2 regions of the Peribacillus sp. SIMBA_075 genome follow, and region 1 is predicted to be linked to the other one. Evidence: riboswitches for the same ligand, from Rfam matches in the RefSeq annotation. Region 1 holds a riboswitch; the other holds the start of a gene.
The links. A riboswitch is a leader RNA that binds a small molecule or an ion and turns the genes downstream of it on or off. The one in region 1 is predicted to bind S-adenosylmethionine.
Positions count from the first base shown of each region.

Region 2: it holds a riboswitch for S-adenosylmethionine, as region 1 does, so the genes downstream of both, SB775_RS10370 (methionine ABC transporter ATP-binding protein) here and mmuP (S-methylmethionine permease) in region 1, are expected to answer to the same signal.

Region 1 covers NZ_JAWRYN010000005.1:22,933-30,900, reverse strand. The annotation lists gene SB775_RS05955 (alpha/beta fold hydrolase) at 1-465, shown strand, start outside; partial or broken gene SB775_RS05950 (nitroreductase family protein) at 655-1,007, opposite strand; gene SB775_RS05945 (ring-cleaving dioxygenase) at 1,253-2,230, shown strand; gene SB775_RS05940 (ring-cleaving dioxygenase) at 2,255-3,202, shown strand; gene SB775_RS05935 (alpha/beta hydrolase) at 3,202-3,810, shown strand; gene SB775_RS05930 (flavin reductase family protein) at 3,829-4,437, shown strand; SAM riboswitch class I at 4,595-4,697, shown strand; gene mmuP (S-methylmethionine permease) at 4,780-6,174, shown strand; gene mmuM (homocysteine S-methyltransferase) at 6,164-7,126, shown strand; gene SB775_RS05915 (DinB family protein) at 7,300-7,791, opposite strand; partial or broken gene SB775_RS05910 (IS1595 family transposase) at 7,942-7,968, opposite strand, start outside.
Region 2 covers NZ_JAWRYN010000010.1:58,899-66,866, reverse strand. The annotation lists gene SB775_RS10400 (zinc-dependent alcohol dehydrogenase family protein) at 1-270, shown strand, start outside; gene SB775_RS10395 (amidohydrolase family protein) at 505-1,815, shown strand; gene SB775_RS10390 (hypothetical protein) at 2,235-2,474, shown strand; gene SB775_RS10385 (nuclear transport factor 2 family protein) at 2,464-2,832, shown strand; gene SB775_RS10380 (hypothetical protein) at 3,010-3,600, opposite strand; gene SB775_RS10375 (hypothetical protein) at 3,654-4,181, opposite strand; SAM riboswitch class I at 4,547-4,658, shown strand; gene SB775_RS10370 (methionine ABC transporter ATP-binding protein) at 4,977-5,999, shown strand; gene SB775_RS10365 (methionine ABC transporter permease) at 6,013-6,663, shown strand; gene SB775_RS10360 (MetQ/NlpA family ABC transporter substrate-binding protein) at 6,685-7,557, shown strand; gene SB775_RS10355 (M20 family metallopeptidase) at 7,646-7,968, shown strand, end outside.

The sequences.
Region 1 (7,968 bases):
CAAACGATCCCAGCAAGTGCAGTTAAATATGGAATCCGTTTAATTACATCTCCTATATATATATCACCCTATTTATCTTTATTGAATAAAGCGGATGATGCTGAATACGTTCAAAATTGGCGCCGTTTCAACGCGTGGACCAATGGGCATGTGCCATTATCAGGAGCAGCTGCAAAACAAATAACGAAGGATCTTTTGATGAAAAATCGCTTGGTTAATGGTGGTTTTAAGGTTAGGGGGAAAAAGGCGAAACTTTCGAAAATTGATGCTAGTGTTTTGGTCACAGCAAATAAGTATGATCGTTTGGTCCCTCAGGAGATGATTTATCCGGTAATGGAGCATCTAACATGTAAGGATAAGACATACAGACTATTGAAAAGTGGACATGCTGCTAAACAATATTCCGGTGGACTCCCATATTATTTGAAGGAATGGCTGCCAGGGCGTTCTTCACCAATTAAATAAGTTACTGGGGGAAGTGAAATGTACGTATTGAACGACAGTGAGTATATTAAAATCATGCCGGTTTTGGCGTATATAGGCTTTGCATCACTGATATTTTCAAAATTCTTTGCAACATTACCGGATTATTAAAGTGATAAATGAAAGGGCTGGCTCGGCAAATAGAGCCAGCCCGTTAATGTATTATCGCTACTATTTTACCCGTTCTTCAAGAGGTGAAAATTCTTTACCCCCAGGTTCTGCAGTGGGTTTTCCAAAGGGCATATGTACGATGGGTTTCCAATCCCGAGGAATATCCCATGACTTCTTCACTTCTTATCGATTAAGGGATTATAATGCTGAAGGCTTGCACAAAACCCCTCGATTTCCAATGAAGTCCATACGCAAATTGTAAAATGCCAGATGTTTGGTTCGACCAAATCGGAAAGTTATCGGCATACGTTTTGAATTGTTCTTGAAGCCCATCATATGGCTTGGTCTTAAAAGAATAAAACCATACCAAAACCATTTTTAAATGACTTCTTTTTTTCTACCGTTTTTCCAAAATATCACACCTCCATTAATTATACCGACTTATTTTGACCTGGTTTTAATATTTTATTATAAGTGAATGCGGGTGAAATATTTAAATGAAAGAAAGGTTGACAAATAAATCACTATCATTTATCTTTAAATCAAGATATTTTTATTAAAAGTAATTTACCTCTAGTTGGATATCTCGAATTCGAGATATTATTTTCGGATAATTCATCTCCGTAAGGGGAGATTTATAAAGATAGGAGTGGTACAGATGGAATTAAAAGGATTACATCATGTTTCAGCGATTACAGCTAAAGCGGGAAACAACTTTGAATTCTATACGAGAGTGTTAGGGATGCGATTAATTAAAAAAACGGTGAATCAAGATGATGTTCGTGTGTATCACTTATTTTATGGAGATCAAATTGGGTCACCGGGTACAGAACTGACGTTTTTTGAAATTCCCAATGCTGCCCGCACTCACGAAGGAAACAATAGCATTTCAGAAATTTCTTTAAGGGTTAGGGATGATAGAGCACTTGAATATTGGAAAAAACGGTTTGTAGAATGCAATGTTGAGCATGATGAAATATCGACCCGTTTTAAAAGAAAGGTGCTTTCTTTTAAAGATCCTGAGGGGCAAAGGCTTCTTCTGGTTTCCGATCAGGGTAGTAACGGAATTCAAGTAGGTGTACCATGGGATGGAAGCCCGGTACCGCAAGAGTTTTCCATCATTGGATTAGGACCAGTAAAACTCACTGTACCCAATATTGACCAGACACAAAGCGTACTAACGGAGGTGTTGGGATTCCGGAAATCAGGAACATACCCATCTTCTTTAAGGGGGCAAAATCCGATTGTCGTTTACGAGACAGGTGAGGGGGGAACAGGAGCGGAAATCCATATCGAAGAGAGGAAGGACATCCCTCGAGAACGATTGGGGAGGGGCGGAGTGCACCATGTTGCCTTTCGGGTGGATAATGAAGGGGAACTGAGAAAATGGATAGAAAAAATTAGTGAATCGAATTTTGTGAACTCGGGTTATGTAGACCGCTTTTATTTTCGTTCCCTCTATTTCAGGGAGCCGAATGGCATATTATTTGAACTAGCGACAGATGGGCCTGGTTTTACTGTGGATGAAGCAGAGCAGCACCTAGGTGAAAACCTTGCCTTACCACCTTTTTTAGAATCGAAAAGACAGGATATTGAATCGAATTTAAAACCGCTGAATACAAAATCAACAAATTAATCACCGGGAAAGGAAGTAATCGGCATGCAAAAGAAAACCGCGGGAATACATCATATAACAGCAATTGTAGGCAATCCTCAAGAGAATGTGGATTTTTATGCTGGGGTATTGGGAATGCGCATGGTCAAGAAAACCGTCAATTTTGATGACCCAGGAACCTATCATTTATATTTTGGGGATGAATCAGGTTCACCAGGGACCATCATCACTTTCTTTCCTTGGCCTGCGGCATACCAAGGGAAAATTGGCTCTGGACAAGTGGGGATTACAACATATGCGGTTCCGGAAGGTTCAATGGATTTCTGGGAAATGCGGTTGAACAGGTTTAATATAGTATTCGAGAAAGTTTCACGTTTTGGAGAGGAATATCTAGAATTTCAAGATCCCCATGGTTTGCAACTTGAACTGGTTGAGCGTAAAGAAGGGAAAAATAGCGAGTGGTCATTCGGCGGTGTACCAGCTTCCAAGGCGGTCAAGGGATTCGGCGGTGCCGTATTATTGACGTCAAAACCGATCAAAACGATGGAACTATTAGAGAAAGTGATGGGCCTGCAAAAAATTGGGGAAGAGGGCGATTACATCCGCTTCAAATCCACATCGGACATCGGAAATTTGATAGATGTTAAAAAAACGGTTTTGCCAAATGGGAACATCGGAGTGGGAACTGTCCATCATCTTGCATGGCGTGCAATCGATAATGAAGATCATAAAGAATGGAGGGAGCATATCGCCAACCATGGCTATGGTGTGACACCCTTTACAGACCGTCAATACTTCGATGCCATTTATTTCAAGGAAGATGGAGGTATACTTTTTGAAGTTGCCACAGATCCACCTGGCTTCGCTCATGATGAAACGAAGGAAACGATGGGTAGTAAATTAATGCTGCCGCCATGGCTTGAAGAAAAAAGGGGAATCATGGAGAAAACGTTACTGCCGGCAGTGCCGAGAGTACTTGAGGAGGATAAATGATGAAGCATATTTTTCAAAAAGGAAGTAATCCAGAAGCGCCATTGCTTTTGCTTTTACATGGCACTGGAGGAACGGAAACAGATCTCTTGCCATTAGCGGAAATGGTTTCACCGGGATCATCCGTATTGAGCGTACGGGGAAATGTACTTGAAAACGGAATGCCCCGTTTTTTCCGCCGGTTATCCGAAGGGGTTTTTGATGAAGAAGATTTGATCTTTCGTACGAAGGAGCTTTATGACTTCTTGGAATCAGCGTCCAAAAAATATGACTTCGACCGTGAAAGAGTGGTAGCATTAGGTTATTCCAATGGTGCAAATATAGCGGCAAGTTTGCTGTTCCATTTCGAAGGGGCACTACAAGGGGCGATTCTTCATCATCCCATGGTGCCTAGACGAGGGATTGCTTTGCCGTCCCTTTCGGGTATACCTGTATTTATTGCTGCAGGTAAAAACGATCCGATTTGCCCGACAGCAGAAACTGATGAACTTAATCAACTTTTACTGCAAGCTGGTGCTACAGTTGATGTTCAATGGGAAAATTACGGTCATCAGTTAACACGTTCAGAGGTTGAGGCAGCGGGTTCATGGTTTCAAAAGAACTTTTTATAAGAATGAGAGGGAATGAAGATGATTTCTGTTAATCCTGAAAGTCTTACTGAACGGGATAATTATAAGTTTTTGACTGGAAGCATTATACCGAGACCTATAGCCTTGGTTACGACACAATCCGAAACCGGTACAATCAATATAGCGCCGTTCAGCTTTTTTAACATAGTCAGCTCAAATCCTCCAATGATTTCCATTTCTGTTCAACGGAAAGAAGGAGTTTCAAAGGACACGGCTCGAAATGCAATTCAAACAGGTGAATTCGTTGTTCATATCACTGATGAGAATAATGTGGCTGATGCAAATCGAACGGCGAAGGAACTCCCATCTGACGAAAGTGAATTGGGTCTTACCAATTTCACGCCGGCTGTCAGTGATAAGGTATCCGTACCAGGATTGCAAGAAGCAAAGGTACGCTTTGAGTGCATATTAGAGCATGCGATACCATTGGCAGGTTCCCAGAAGAAACCCGGTTGTGATTTATTGATAGGGAAAATAGTCTGCTATCATATAGAGCAAGATATTTACCATAATGGCCGAATAGACCAGAATGGGCTAAAACCTGTAGCAAGATTAGCGGGTCATACCTATACAAAACTAGGAGAATTATTTGAATTGGAACGTCCTTAAGAATTGTGGCGACACCTTTAAAAAGATGTCGTCTTTTTTTCTATCTTCCGTTATCTCCAAGTCTTGAGCGACTTGCCCGCAAAAAAGCAAGTCTTTACAATTCAAAACAAATACTTGACAATTTTTTCATAGATTGATAAAGTAATAAAAAATAAATTTCTTATCCAGAGAGGTGGAGGGACTGGCCCTATGAAACCTCAGCAACAGGTCTGCTACGACACTGTGCTAATTCCAGGGGGTGAAACCCTGATAGATGAGACCCTACGTTTTTATTTGTCAGTAACGCACTCTTTTTAGAGTGCGTTTTCGTTTTTTCTGGATGCAGGATGAAGGGGAGTATGAATGGAGAACAAAATGAAGCATGAATTTCAACGGGAAATGAAAGCACGGCATTTAATCATGCTATCGCTTGGGGGGGTGATTGGAACTGGTTTATTCTTAAGTACGGGTTATACGATTCAACAGGCTGGCCCGTTTGGCACTATCCTTTCGTATCTGATAGGGGCACTAGTGGTTTATCTGGTCATGCTATGTTTAGGTGAACTGGCAGTACATATGCCCGAGACAGGTGCGTTTCATAGCTATGCAGCCAAATACATTGGACCTGGGACAGGGTATACAGTAGCCTGGTTGTATTGGCTAACCTGGACTGTTGCACTAGGTTCGGAATTCACGGCCGCTGGATTGTTGATGCAAAGATGGTATCCATCAATCAATGTCTGGATTTGGAGTGCTCTATTTGCCATTTTGGTTTTTGTATTAAATGCGCTGACTGTCAAGTTTTTCGCTGAATCTGAATTTTGGTTTGCGTCAATAAAGGTAATTGCGATCGTGATATTTATTATTTTGGGAGTTGCTGCAATGGTAGGTTTTATACCAATGACTAACTCTCAATCAGCACCGCTATTTTCCAATTTTATAAGTGCAGGGTTATTTCCTAATGGTGCTTTTGCCATTATCATGACGATGCTTGCAGTGAATTTTGCATTTTCTGGAACTGAATTAATCGGAATTGCAGCTGGAGAAACTGTGAATCCAGAAAAAACGATACCAAAGGCAATTCGACTGACATTGTGGAGATTGATTATCTTTTTTGTAGGAACCATCGTTGTATTATCCGCATTATTGCCTATTTCGGATGCAGGCGTATTAGAGAGCCCCTTTGTGGCCGTTCTTGAACGAATTGGAGTGCCATATGCAGCGGATATTATGAACTTTGTTATTTTAACTGCCATTTTGTCTGCTGCAAACTCAGGTCTATATGCCTCTTCCAGAATGCTTTGGTCACTTGCAGATAAGAAAACCATATCACCAATATTCGCAATATTAACAAAACGAGGTGTTCCGATATATGCGGTCATTTTCAGTATGTTGGGCGGTGGTTTAGCCCTATTCTCTAGTGTTATTGCACCGGATACTGTATATATAGTGCTTGTGTCCATTTCGGGTCTGGCCGTGGTTGTAGTTTGGATGAGTATTAGCGCTTCACAGTTCCTATTTCGGAGACGATTTATAAAAGAAGGAAATTCAGTAAATGACTTGGCTTATCGTACACCATTATATCCGCTTGTACCAATCATTTCTTTCATGCTTTGTCTTGCTTCTTGTATAGGAATTGCATTTGATCCTACACAAAGGATTGCGCTTTATTGTGGTATTCCATTTATTTTGTTTTGCTATGGAAGTTATTATGTAACACAAACTTCAAAGAAAAGAGGCGTAGATCTTGAAGAATAAAATTAACCCAATTGACGCTATTTTACGAGAACATCCAGTCATGATTCTGGACGGAGCTTTAGCTACAGAGCTTGAGCGGTATGGGTGTGATTTGGACGATCCGCTGTGGTCTGCCCGTGTATTACTTGAAAATCCAGAGGTGATTTATCGGGTTCACACTGACTATTTCCGTGCAGGAGCGGACTGTGCGATAACTGCAAGCTACCAAGCTACTGTTGAAGGTTTCTCCCTGCGTGGAATACAAGAAAAAGAGGCCCTGAAGTTAATTCAGAAAACGGTGTTTCTCGCAAGAAAAGCGAGAGATGATTTTTGGAAGGAAGAGACGCAAACGAATAGACCTAAGCCATTGGTTTCTGCATCAGTAGGACCCTATGGGGCTTACCTCGCTGATGGTTCAGAATATGTAGGAAACTATGGTGTTTCAGATGAAACTTTAGCAGAATTTCATCGAATAAGAATATCAGCTTTGATTGAAGCAGGTGCTGACCTTTTAGCATTTGAAACGATTCCATCCCTGCAAGAAGCAAAAGTATTGAATTCATTATTGAAAGATTATCCAGAAGTATATGCTTGGCTATCCTTTTCCTTGAAAAATGAGAAAGCAATAAGTGACGGTACATTGCTGGAGGATTGTGCAAAGTTCTTTGAGGACAGTGAGCAAATTGCAGCAATCGGTATTAACTGTGCACCAGTATCAGTTGTCACGGACGCCATCAAGGTGTTAAGTGCGAACACAAAAAAACCAATTATAGTTTATCCGAATTCTGGTGAAACCTATGATCCACAAACTAAAACATGGCATGGTCAAGAATCATGTAACACGCTCGAACAAAAATCTGAAGAATGGCACCATGCTGGGGCACGTTTAATCGGAGGATGCTGCAGAACGGCACCCCATCATATTGAAGAGATTTCCAGAAAGTGGCGACCTTCCGAAGTGGTATCCTCATAGCTTTATTCCTATATCAACTGTTTTTAATAATCATTATATAAAAAACAGGGCTTTGTAAAGTGGTATTGTTGTTTTCAACTATAAAATTTGGGAACGTCCGATTTGGACGTTCCCGTTCTTATTCCATTAAAGCCCCCCTATAATGGAATAACTGTAAAGCTAATGAAGCTTTTTTAAAAGCTGCGTTTCGCTGCCCAAGCACCTTGCATTTTACTAAGGAATACAATTTGCCCAATATGATATGCGTCGTGCATTGCTAAACTCTTTAGTTCAAGCACTAATGAATTATCTCCTGGAATCTGTCTATACAAATCTTCATGTTCTGATTTTGCTAGTATTTTTCCAAGTTCACGATGAACATAAAAGTATTCTTGTTTTGTTTCCTTCCAATTTTCTAACGTCTCAGTAGGTAATCGAAATGTAGAGTCATTATTTTCTGCCTGTGGTTCATTCGCTGTTTCACCAAGAAATCGCATCAGATATCTCTTTTCAAAGAAAAGTAAATGACAAACTAATTCCCAAATGGAATTCATTGCCCCATCAGCTGGTTTCCAAATTGCCTGTTCAAAAGTGATGTCCTCTAGCACTTTTTCAAGTGGTGGAAACCAGTCTTCTTCATCTAAGCAGCTTGCCCATTGTTGTAACAAAAGTGTCTTTACATCCATTTTCTATTCCCTCCAATTTAATCCCTTTAATAGATATTCCCTTTGGTCAAAATTCATTTGCGGCGTGTTGTAGAAAGCTCACTAATTAAGGTGTCATGCCAATTCCTTGTTCAATTAAACTGGCCCTTTAACGGAACAATGAACGTTCTGTCATTCGGAAAATTCTGGTAATGTCAG
Region 2 (7,968 bases), on a different contig from region 1:
GGTCTTTTATCAGGAAAGTCTGTAAATTGGGCGAAAATTTCACAAAGGACAAAAGTAAATGTTAAAATGTTTCATCTACGGCATTGGAATCAACAGGCGTCCGTTCAGACTTGGCAAGAAACGTTTAACCTTTTGATGGGATTCATTAACGATAAAAGGCTGAGTTTCATGATGCCGGATTCTTACTACGGCCTTGGGGATGTACAAGAAGCCATTCGTGTCATGGAAACTCCTATGAGCAATAGGGGGAAGATTTTTTTAAGCAACTGATTTTGCATTCTTCATCAATTCGTTAAATTTGCAATGGGCATCATCGGTGTGGTTTGCTGATAAAATGAAACAAGATTATTCCGTTCACTCTTCCAATAGGTTCCTAAGGTAAATGGAAATGCTCCCTGATAATATGGAATTACTTGATTATCTGTAAGAGGCTAGTTTAGAATGCGGAATAGTAACATGACATGTTGTTAAATGATACGAAAAGACTTTGGAGGAAATAATTACATGAAAACGATATATATGAATGGTACCTTTTTTACGATGGACAAGGAAAATCAAATCTTTGAAAAAGGGATGATGATTGTACAAGATCAAACCATATCCTACATCGGCCAGCATTCTGAAGAACAATTGGCAGATGCCGATCAAGTGGTCGACCTTGGAGGAAAATGGATTATGCCAGGTCTAGTGAATGCCCATTCGCATATTGTGATGACCCTTTTACGCGGAATCGGGGACGATATGCTGCTGAAGCCATGGCTTGAAACGAAAATATGGCCGATTGAAAGCCAGTTTACAACGGAAATCGCCTCTGTAAGTTCTCAGCTTGGCATTATGGAAATGCTGAAATCAGGAACAACGACATTTTCGGATATGTTTAATCCTAATGGAATAGATGCAGGTGCTGTCATGGAGACGATAGGCGAAACAGGAATGCGCGGAGCCTTTTCCTACACGATTTTCAGCTTAGGTACGGAAAAAGAACAAAAAGCGAACCTCATGGGGGCTGAGCAGTTTTCAAAAAACTATAAGACGTTTGCCGATGGCCGCCTGACTACCATGGTAGCTCCACACAGCCCTTATGCTTGTACACCTGAAGCGATTATGGAAAGTGCACGGATTGCAAAAGAGAATGATTTGATGGTGCACATTCACGTTTCGGAAACGGACTTTGAAATCCTTGACATCGAAAAGCGTTTTGGATTCCGTCCTGTCGAGCACCTTCGCCGTTTAGGTCTTTTTGATCAGCCTACCGTGATGGCCCATGGTGTCGTACTCAATGATGAAGAGCGGGCGATACTAAAACAGCATGATGTTCGGGTTGCTCATAATCCAATCAGTAATCTGAAGCTGGGATCGGGAATTGCTGATATCGTCAGCCTTCTTGATGCAGGCATTAAAGTTGGGGTTGCAACAGATGGTGTTGCATCCAACAACAACTTCGATATGTTCGAGGAAATGAGGACGGCGGCATTATTGCAAAAAGGCATCTATAAGGATGCCACTAAATTCCCTGCTCAAACGGCACTGGCCATGGCCACGAGAATGGGTGCCGAAGCAATCGGCATGGGTCATACGGGATCACTTGAAGCTGGTAAAAAAGCAGATTTCATCACCATTTACCCTTATAACAAAGAGCATCTGCAGCCGCTGAGTGAAGCGTATTCGCATTTGCTTTATGCCGCACGCGGAAATGATGTATCTGATGTATACATTGACGGCAAGATGATTGTGAAAAATGGCGAATGCTTAACGATCGATGAAGAAAAAGTAATTGCCGAAACGAATCGTCTGCAGGGCACACTATCACGATAAATACGACACGAAACTTGCAGCTTCTTTCAGACTGAAGGCAAACTCGATAAAAATGGAGTTTGTCTTCAGTTTTTTTAGGTTTTAAATTTTGACCGTTCCAATCCACTCTGCATGAAAACGAAGATCAAACCCAATTTGCCCACCGTTTTGGAGGGTTTGTACTACAACCGTTCCAATCCACTGCAGGCGTTCGCTTCGACCAAATTTAAATTAATTCGACCTCCAGTTTCGACCTAGTCCTGTATAATTCGGCCAACCAAGATCTAAAACCACTGGATCATAGTAAAAAGACTGTAGGCATTAACAACTTAACGTAAAGTATTCTAATCCCTTTTTAGTTTGAGGTCTGTCTCCAGTCCAGTTTCTTGGAAATAGAGAAGCAAAGTAACCCTGTTAAAAATAACAAGAGAAATATAGGTATGGCAAAGATGGTTAAAAAAGAAAAAATGAAAAAAATGCTGCTGACCGCAAATATAAGCCAGCTGATAATTAACAATGAACTGGATAAAAAATCTTTGATAGCAGCGATCATTAATTTCACCACCATCTGGGATATATTGTTAGTATGTATTATATATGATTTTACAAGTAGCTTGGGAAGTAGTTCACTAGTTCATGCACATATAAGTGTAAAAGGGGATGGAATGAATGGAAAATGAATGGTCTTCGTTAAAAGCGCATGTGCAGCAGCTGGAGAAGAAATTATTAAAATCTGAAATCCGTACATCTCCAGAAGAGCTTTCATCATTATTGAAAGATGATTTCTTTGAGTTCGGCAGTTCGGGTCGAATATGGACTAAAAGTGATTGTATCGGAGAAGAAGGAATAGGTGAGGTGACCATGATCTTAAGCAATTTTGACATGCACGAATTGTCCGAAGATACCGTATTAACGACATATCGGATTTTTGATGAAGGTAGAGGGGAGCATACCTTAAGAAGTTCAATCTGGAAATATGCGAATGGCAGATGGCAAATGTTTTTTCATCAAGGAACGAAAACGAAAGGGCCTCTTTAAGCCTACCCATGACATCCTATTTATCATAAATAGGTAAAAAAAAGGCTCCAGAATAACTGGAGCAAGGGGATGTCAACGTAGTAATTAACAAATGGGGATTAACAACTAAATTCTGATGATCTCTGCATGTAATACTTCAATTTATTAGCTTATGTAATTCATTAGGGCCTATGAGTATTAGTTTTTAGTTGTATCATCTATATGAGTAGAATTTGAAGTATCAGGATCAAAGGTATTAAAACCATTTAAATCAATAAAATGAGCAATTGCATCCTTATCTTTGTCAGCTATTATAAGGTTAAAGCCAGATAAGTTATTTTTTATTTTCTCTAATTCTTTTGTCGTTAAATCGATGCTTATTTTGAATTGAGTTTGATATTTAGTTTTATAGCCTTTAGGTTGCTCTGCTAACAATAATTCACTATTTTTATTATGAAAAATATCGTACACTGCTTCAGGGTACTCAAGTGAAAAGTAAATTTTTTGAGTGTTTTCTTGTAAGATTTCGTATATGTCTACATCGATTTCGTAATTCATAAGAAAAGTTAATTCCTTATTCTTAGGAATATAATTCATTTCGAAATTTGTTATGCTAAATTTAGGGGGGCGCAACTTGTTTTCTAATGATTTGTTTTTCTGAATAGATGAATTATTCTGTTCAGATTCAATTGGATTATTGGCACTTCTTTCACTTGTCTTTTCTGAAGAATTACACCCCATTAGAAGGGACATACAAAAGATAAAAGGACAAATATATTTTAGAAGCATATTTTAACACCTCTGTTTATTAGTAAAAAAAATCTTTAAATCTCGAAATATCATTATTGTTTAACTTTTTCGCTCCATGTTGCATAAGTATAATTAGCAGTTGTAGTAGTTCCGTTTGTTAAATTACAAGGTGCAACAACTTTATAACGAGTTCCTGTGGCTTTTACCCATTTACTTCCTGCAGTTAATTTCCATTTTCCCTTCGGAATAGACCAAGTTGTAGAAAGAGTTTTTGTACTATTATATCCATACCCGACATTAGCTGTTATTTTTGCCCCTGTTTGTAGTACTTTAAATGATGCTTCTCCTCCTATACTTACTGTAGCAGCATAAGAAATTTGAACAGATCTAGTAACACTATCAGTAACACTACTATTATTTGTTGCATAATGTGTAAATTCAGTTTTTGTTGAAGTTGTTTTAGATTTATAAGATGTTGTGTAAGTCCCTACTTCTGTACAAGCAAATGGTTCTATTGCAATAGGGTCTTTACTTGTTTCTGCTTTTGCCTCTGATAATGAAAAACCTGAAAATAACGTGAAGCATAGACTTGTTGATAATAATATTTTTGAAAATCCCAAGAATCCCACCTCATTTTATGTATTTAACTTCTTTGTTAATGATATTTTGAATTATATGAATAATCAATATTTAATTAACATTTTTTTCATAATTAGTTAATTAAAGTTGAGGCCCTCCAGAGATATTATCCCCTCTAAGTAGACAGTGTAAAAGGCTACAGATAATCTGTAGCTGTTATAACTGAGCGACTTCTATGTTGTGGAGAATGAGCAAATCATTATAAAATAGAGAAAGAATTATATTTATATAATAAAAAAAACCGTCAATTGACTATACTGTGAAAATGTTTAGAATGATGGAAAATATGGTTGACTTTAGGGAAATTAGAATATATAGTGAAGGACATAATTAAATATAACGTTAATTCTTATCAAGAGATGTGGAGGGACTTGGCCCTATGATACCTCGGCAGCGGGTTTTTACTTTTGTAAAAATACTGTGCTAATTCCAACGGACGAAAGTTTGAAAGATAAGAAGGAGCTTTTCTTAGATAATTAATTTAAGAGTTTACTCTTTTTTATGTCTAAAAGAGGCCTCTTCTGTCTGATGACGGAGGAGGCCTCTTTTGTTTATTCAGAATGTATATGGTTATTTGGAGAATTGGTGCATTAACTCGTAAGTTTCGATCATTAATCATGAGTTGTGAGTATTTACTCGTGAGTTTCATGCATTTACTCGTGAGTTTCGTGCATTTACTCGTGAGTTTCGAAAATTTAACCCGATCATTATGAAACTTTGCAAAGCTCTTCTCTGATAATGAATTTGTACAAATAAACAGCATGGGGGGAGATTGGATGATAGAGTTTCAAAATGTTAAAAAGGTTTATCAAACAAAGAAACAGACTGTCGAGGCTTTGAAGGGCATTAATTTGACAGTGGAAAAGGGGGATATATTCGGTGTAGTCGGTTATAGCGGAGCCGGGAAGAGTACATTGATCAGGTTGGTCAATTTGCTGGAACACCCTTCAGATGGTCAGGTGATTGTTGGCGGCAAGGATTTAACCAAATTGAACCCAAAGGAATTACGGGCTGAAAAGAAAAAAATCGGGATGATCTTTCAGCATTTCAATTTGCTTAACTCAAAGACCGTTTTTGATAATATCGCCATGCCGCTCGTTTTGTCCGGAACCCCTGGTAAAGAAATCAAAAAGCGGGTAGGCGAGCTGTTAGAGTTCGTTGGCTTATCAAGCAAGTCAAAGAGTTATCCGGAACAATTATCCGGCGGTCAAAAGCAGCGGATCGGAATTGCGAGGGCATTGGCTACCAATCCATCGATCTTATTGTGTGATGAAGCTACATCTGCATTAGATCCACAAACAACGAGTGCAGTACTGCAGCTCTTAAAAAAAATTAATAAAGAATACAATATTACCATTCTGCTAATCACTCATGAAATGTCTGTCATCAGGGAAATTTGCAATAAGGTAGCGGTCATGGAGGGCGGATGCGTCGTTGAACAAGGTTCGGTTTTCGAAGTTTTTGCGAAGCCGCAAACGGATATTTCAAAAAACTTCGTGAGAACGGTCATACATGACGAGATTCCACAAAGTTTCCTGAAAAGTATAGGGTCCCATATCCCGATTATTTGGAAAATTAATTTTATTGGGACTACTTCGGGTACTCCTTTACTTTCAACCATCTCGAAGAAATATGATGTTCATTTAAGTGTATTATCAGCCAATATTTCTGAAATTCAAGAAACGCCTTTTGGGAATTTGATCATCGAAGTGACAGGTGACAAAAAAGAGGTGGGCAAGGCTTATCAATATATTAAAGATGAGGGGATTCTCGTCCAGGAGGTGCAGGTAAATGGGTAATACGCTTTGGGGAATGGAAATAACGGCAGAGCAGCTGTCGACCGCTTTCGGTGACACACTTTATATGGTAGCCATCTCATTGGTATTTTCCGGATTGATTGGGCTCCCGCTAGGTATCCTGCTTGTCATTACTAGAAAGGGTCATATCCTGGAGAATAAATGGATCTTTAATGTATTGAATCCGATCATCAATATATTGCGGTCGGTTCCTTTCATCATCTTGCTTGTAGCACTGATTCCGTTTACTAGAATGATTGTAGGCAGTGCGATCGGAACGAATGCAGCCATTGTTCCGCTTATCTTTTACGCGGCTCCTTATATTGCCCGGCTTGTGGAGAACTCCCTGTTGGAAGTGGACAAAGGGATCATCGAGGCAGCTCAGGCAATGGGGGCGACGACATGGCAAATCATTTATCGCTTTTTGATTCCCGAGGGACTTAGTTCGTTGATCCTTACATTTACAACAGCGACAATCGGGCTGGTTGGTTCTACAGCCATGGCAGGTGCTGTCGGTGCAGGCGGGGTAGGAGATTTAGCCTTGGCTTACGGTTATCAAAGGTTCGATACGATGACGATGGTCGTCACAGTGGCGGCGCTCGTGATCATCGTTCAATTATTGCAAACCACCGGGAATTTCGTTTCAAAAAAAATCAGAAGAAGATAAAAATAACAGGAGGTTGGGGAAATGAAGAAAATCTTATTAACGATCATAGTATTGGCATTGGCCATCGTGTCAGCAGCATGTGGGAACGAAGAGGGTGCATCAGGCAGTTCGGATGATGTGAAAACAGTGAAAGTGGGTGTCAGCAACGGGGATACGAGAACGTGGGAATACATTGTCAGCTTAGCGAAAAAGAAGGGGCTGAATATCGAACTGGTCACGTTTAATGATTATATCCAACCGAACCTTGCGTTAAGTGAAGGTGAAATTGATGCGAATTCATTCCAAACGGTCGCCTACTTCGATGAATTCATCCAAGATCAAAATTTGAAATTAGAGGCCATCGGGTCGACTGTAATTGCACCAATGGGCCTTTATTCGAAAAAACATAAAAGTCTTAAAAGTCTTCCAGATGGCGCGACTATAGCCGTTCCTAATGAAGCAACAAACTTTGGCCGTTCCTTACTCCTTCTTCAAGAAGCTGGATTGATTACATTGAAAGAGGAATTCAATGGATCGGGCTCTTTGGAAGTCATTAAGGATAATCCGAAAAAATTGAAAATCCAACCTGTTGCTGCCGGCAATACACCGCGTCTTTTGGATGATGCCGATGCTTCAGCCATTAATAATAACTTTGCCGTCGAAGCAGGACTTACATTAAAAGATTCTTTATTCCATGAAAGTAAAACGGCGAAACCATATATTAATATCATTGCAGTTAAAAAGGGAAATGCCGATCGTCCTGAGCTGAAAAAATTAGTGGAACTTTATCACTCGAAAGAAGTGGAGGCATTCATTAAAAAAACGTTTAAAGGAAACACCATTCCTGCATATGTTTCTGTAGATGAATTATTGAATTACCAGGATGCTTGGACAAAACCAGCCATTGAAAAATGATGATGAGGACAAAGTGAAGGGATGCCGGATGGATTGAAGGATGCCTATCCGGCTCTTTAAACCAATAAATGAAAAGGGAGATAAGAATATGGCGAGAGAATTAGTACGGGAGCAGCATCAGAAAATCATTGAAGATCACATCGACCTTCATTCCGAATTATATATCGGAACGAGTCAAGCCATTCATTCCAAACCCGAAATTGGGAATCAGGAGTTCTTCGCTTCCGACACGTTAACCGGAATACTCCAACATGAAGGATTTGAAGTGACTCGCAATATAGCTGGACATGAAACAGGATTCATCGCCAAAAAAACCTCTTCAAAGGAAGGACCCACAATTGCCTTTTTAGCCGAGTATGATGCATTGCCGGGTTTAGGTCATGCTTGCGGTCATAATATCATCGGCACAAC